Regions from separate parts of the Pseudoalteromonas sp. S1727 genome, predicted to be linked through region 2. Evidence: predicted binding sites of a transcription regulator. Region 2 holds the regulator's gene; the other holds the start of a gene.
The links. Region 2 encodes sigma-54, which starts transcription at its own class of promoters, with help from an activator protein. Its sites were predicted from a motif close to GTTGGCACGNNNNTNGNNT; they were not measured.

Region 1 (2,213 bases), on a different contig from region 2:
GGGCTTCACCTAATGAAGATGCAACTGTTGGAATCTCTGCTGCTTCTTCTGCCGGTAAGTCGTATAAATCTTTATCCATTGCATCGCCAGGGTGGATCTTGTTTTTGATACCGTCAAGGCCAGCCATAAGCATTGCAGAGAATGCAAGGTATGGGTTAGCTGTTGGATCAGGGAAGCGTACTTCGATACGACGACCTTTTGCAGACGGAACCACTGGGATACGGATAGAAGCTGAACGGTTACGTGCAGAATATGCAAGCATAACTGGCGCTTCAAAGCCCGGTACTAAACGCTTATAAGAGTTAGTTGACGCATTTGCGAAAGCGTTGATTGCTTTAGCGTGCTTGATGATACCACCAATGTAGTAAAGCGCTTCTTCAGAAAGACCGCCGTACTTGTCACCTGCGAATAAGTTAACACCGTCTTTAGCTAAAGACTGGTGACAGTGCATACCTGAACCGTTATCACCAACAACAGGCTTAGGCATGAAGGTTGCAGTTTTACCATATAAGTGAGCCATGTTATGAATAACATATTTCATTTCTTGGATTTCATCTGCCTTTAATACCATAGTATTGAAGCGAGTAGCGATTTCGTTTTGACCTGCAGTTGCCACTTCGTGGTGGTGTGCTTCAACAACTTGACCTAGCTCTTCAAGAACTAAACACGTCGCTGAACGCCAATCTTGGAAATCATCAACTGGAGCAACTGGGAAATAACCGCCTTTAACACCTGGACGATGGCCAGTGTTACCGCCTTCATATTCTTTATCTGAGTTCCAAGCAGCTTGCTTAGAATCAATTTTATACATAGAACCTGACATGTCAGTTTTGTATTTAATGTCATCAAATACGAAAAACTCTGGCTCAGGGCCAAATAAAACGGTGTCAGCGATACCTGTAGAACGCATATATTCTTCAGCGCGCTTAGCAACTGAACGTGGGTCACGCTCATAACCTTGTAGTGTGCTAGGCTCAACCACGTCACAACGTAAGATTAAAGTAGCTTCTTCTGTAAAAGGGTCTAACTTAGCTGATTCAGCAACTGGTAGAAGTACCATGTCTGATTCGTTAATGCCTTTCCAACCAGCAATTGAAGAACCATCGAACATTTTGCCGTCTTCAAAGAAGTCTTCATCTACTTGATGATGAGGAATAGAAACATGTTGTTCTTTACCTTTTGTGTCAGTAAAGCGTAAATCAACGAACTTAACGTCATTTTCTTTAATAAAATCTAAAACCGATTGTGACATGTGTCCTCCAACTGTTGGGTTTTATTATTGCTGCATAATTGCTTTTGCTTCTAGTAAGCGGCTTCCATGCCACATTTGTAATTCATTGTTTTTAATGGTTAAAAAATAACAGTGTTTGCTTCACTTATATGTTTTTGCACCAATATGGACATGTTTTGAGTTATTTTGGTGCATTGCTAATGTGGAACGCTATTCACTATTGATTAGTACATTTAATAGGCACTGCTATTTAGTTAACTTATCCATCAAATACTGCCAAATTATGACAACAATAGCTAGGAATGAGCTAAATAGTGCTAAATTAAAAAATTAAGTTAATGAAAATGTCATATATAAAACAGATACTTATTAGAACTATAAAGAAAGTTGTGAAATATATATTGGATAAACTTTCATCCATCTCATTAATAAGGGATAATATGCGCCCTTTTAAATCCTATGCTGGGACATCTCGTGAAAACGCAGGTGAGTGCGTAGATCTTGCAGGATCAATGAGAATTAATTTCTCTGAGTAAAAATATGAGCATCGAAAAGTTAAGAAATATAGCGATTATCGCGCACGTTGACCATGGTAAAACAACACTGGTTGACAAACTACTTGAGCAATCAGGTACATTAGAAACACGCGGCGGTAACGAAGAGCGTGTGATGGACTCAAACGACATTGAGAAAGAACGTGGTATTACCATTTTGGCGAAAAACACCGCTATCTCATGGAATGACTACCATATCAATATCGTAGATACCCCTGGACACGCCGACTTCGGTGGTGAAGTTGAACGCGTACTTTCGATGGCTGACTCAGTATTATTACTTGTTGATGCTCAAGAAGGTCCAATGCCACAAACGCGTTTCGTAACGCAAAAGGCATTCGCGCAAGGCTTAAAGCCAATTGTCGTGATCAACAAAATTGATAAGCCAGGTGCACGTCCTGATTGGGTTATGGATCAAATCTTTGATT
Region 2 (2,213 bases):
TGTTTGATTACTTGACGGTCGAGCTTGTCGATTAGTCCGTCAATGGCTGCATACATGTCTTGATGTTCAGTTGAAGCAAATAACTCAGCACCACTGACATGGATGGTGGCTTCTGCTTTTTGGCTTAGCTTTTCTACGTCAAGAATAACATGGACATTGTTGATGTGATCAAAATGCCTCTCAAGCTTCGCAAACTTATTGTTTACATAGTCTCTTAATGAATCAGTAATTTCTACGTGACGACCAGTTAAATTTAGTTGCATAAGCATTTTCCTTTTTTGATTTTACGCCTTAAATCAAACTCTTTCTTTGATTTGACGGTGGAATAGCCAGTGACTCGCGGTATTTTGCAATAGTCCGTCTAGCTACTTTGATACCTTGCTCTGCCAATATATCTGCAATTTTACTATCACTCAATGGTTTCGCTGAGTTTTCTGCGCTAATCAGTTTTTTGATTAGTGCGCGAATAGCTGTCGATGAGCATTCGCCGCCATTTTCAGTACTAACATGGCTTGAGAAAAAATACTTTAACTCAAAAATACCACGCGGGGTATGCATGTATTTTTGGGTAGTTACACGAGAAATTGTTGACTCATGCATCTCTACCATTTCAGCAACGTCATTGAGTACCATAGGTCGCATGGCTTCAGGGCCATGTTCAAAGAAACCTTGCTGCTGTTTTACGATGCAATTGGTTACTTTGAGCAATGTGTCATTGCGACTTTCTAGGCTTTTTATAAACCATTTAGCTTCTTGCAGATGCGAACGAATAAACTGACTATCAGTGCTCGACTTTACTGAGCGCGACATAGCTGCATATTGGCTGTTCACTCTGATTTTTGGCATGCTGTCTGGATTAAGTTCAACCACCCAGCGGCCTTTAATTTTTTTCACTGATACGTCAGGAATAACGTATTCTGACTCTTCTCGTACTATGGTATCCGCAGGCTTTGGATTTAGGCTGTGGATCAGAGTCATCACTTCTTTTAGTTCATCTTCCTTAAGCTTAGTCTTTTTCATCAAAGTGCGATAGTCGCGACTAGCTAATAAATCGATATGATCAGTTAAAATCATTTTTGTCTCATTAATCCAAGGGGTTGCCGGATCAAATTGATTTAGCTGAATACATAAACACTCTTGTAGACTGCGAGCCGCGATGCCTACAGGGTCAAATAATTGGATACGTTTTAAAACCGCTTGTACTTCGTCAAGTTCGATTTCTTCTTCGTTGTTGCCTTGATTTAAGCTCTCTACAATATCTTCACAGCTAAGCGTTAAAATACCTGAGTCATCAATGGCCTCAACAATTGCAATGGCTATTGCTTCATCTGTAGGGCTAAATGGAGTTAGCTGTAGCTGCCACATTAAATATTCATGCAAGGTTTCTGTTGAGGCGCCTTGATATATAGATTCGTCCTCTGGCATTGGGCCTGCTGAGCTATTTGGCGCAGCGCTCATGTACTCATCCCATGTGACATCCATCGCCATTTCATCACTGAGTGTTTCTTTGGTGAGTGCTTCGCTGCTTTCTTGTTCGTATTCGCTGGGCTTGTCATCTGCTGAGGCGCTAACGGTTAAGTCGTCGTTATCTTGCTTTTGCTCATTCTTGCCCGCCGTGTCGTCTGAATACTCATGCTCTTCTAGCTCTAGTAACGGATTGCTATCTAGCGCTTCTTGAATTTCTTGCTGCAGATCCAATGTGCTGAGCTGCAATAAGCGGATAGCTTGTTGCAGTTGCGGTGTCATTGTAAGTTGCTGGCCCATGCGCAGCTGGAGTGATTGCCTCATGTATCTCTAACAATCCTTTTATTGTTGTCATTGTTAAGTTTAGCAGATGCTTAGCCAAAGTGTGGCTTTATAGCCTAAATTGCTCACCTAGGTAAACATCGCGAACTGTTTGGTCGGCGAGTACATGCTCAGGTGTGCCTGATGCAATTAACTCCCCATGAGAAACTATGTAGGCTTTTTCACAAACATCAAGAGTTTCTCGTACATTATGGTCGGTGATAAGCACGCCAATACCACGGTTTTTAAGGTGTTCAATAATCTTCTTTATATCTAACACTGAAATTGGATCAACACCAGCAAAAGGCTCATCTAACAAGATAAATTTTGGGTCTGCGGCTAATGCACGGGCAATTTCAACACGACGACGTTCACCGCCAGATAGAGCCATACCTTGGCTGTCGCGAATATGTTGAATGCTAAATTCA

Region 1: a site for sigma-54 is predicted at 1,308-1,326, ahead of glnA (glutamate--ammonia ligase). Genes of this name have one in related genera too.

What each region holds. Positions count from the first base shown of each region.
Region 1 covers NZ_PNDT01000048.1:33,492-35,704, reverse strand. Annotated here, with positions in the region: gene glnA (glutamate--ammonia ligase) at 1-1,252, opposite strand, end outside; gene typA (translational GTPase TypA) at 1,772-2,213, shown strand, end outside.
Region 2 covers NZ_PNDT01000110.1:13,280-15,492, reverse strand. Annotated here, with positions in the region: gene hpf (ribosome hibernation promoting factor) at 1-263, opposite strand, end outside; gene CWB85_RS19205 (RNA polymerase factor sigma-54) at 292-1,788, opposite strand; gene lptB (LPS export ABC transporter ATP-binding protein) at 1,856-2,213, opposite strand, start outside.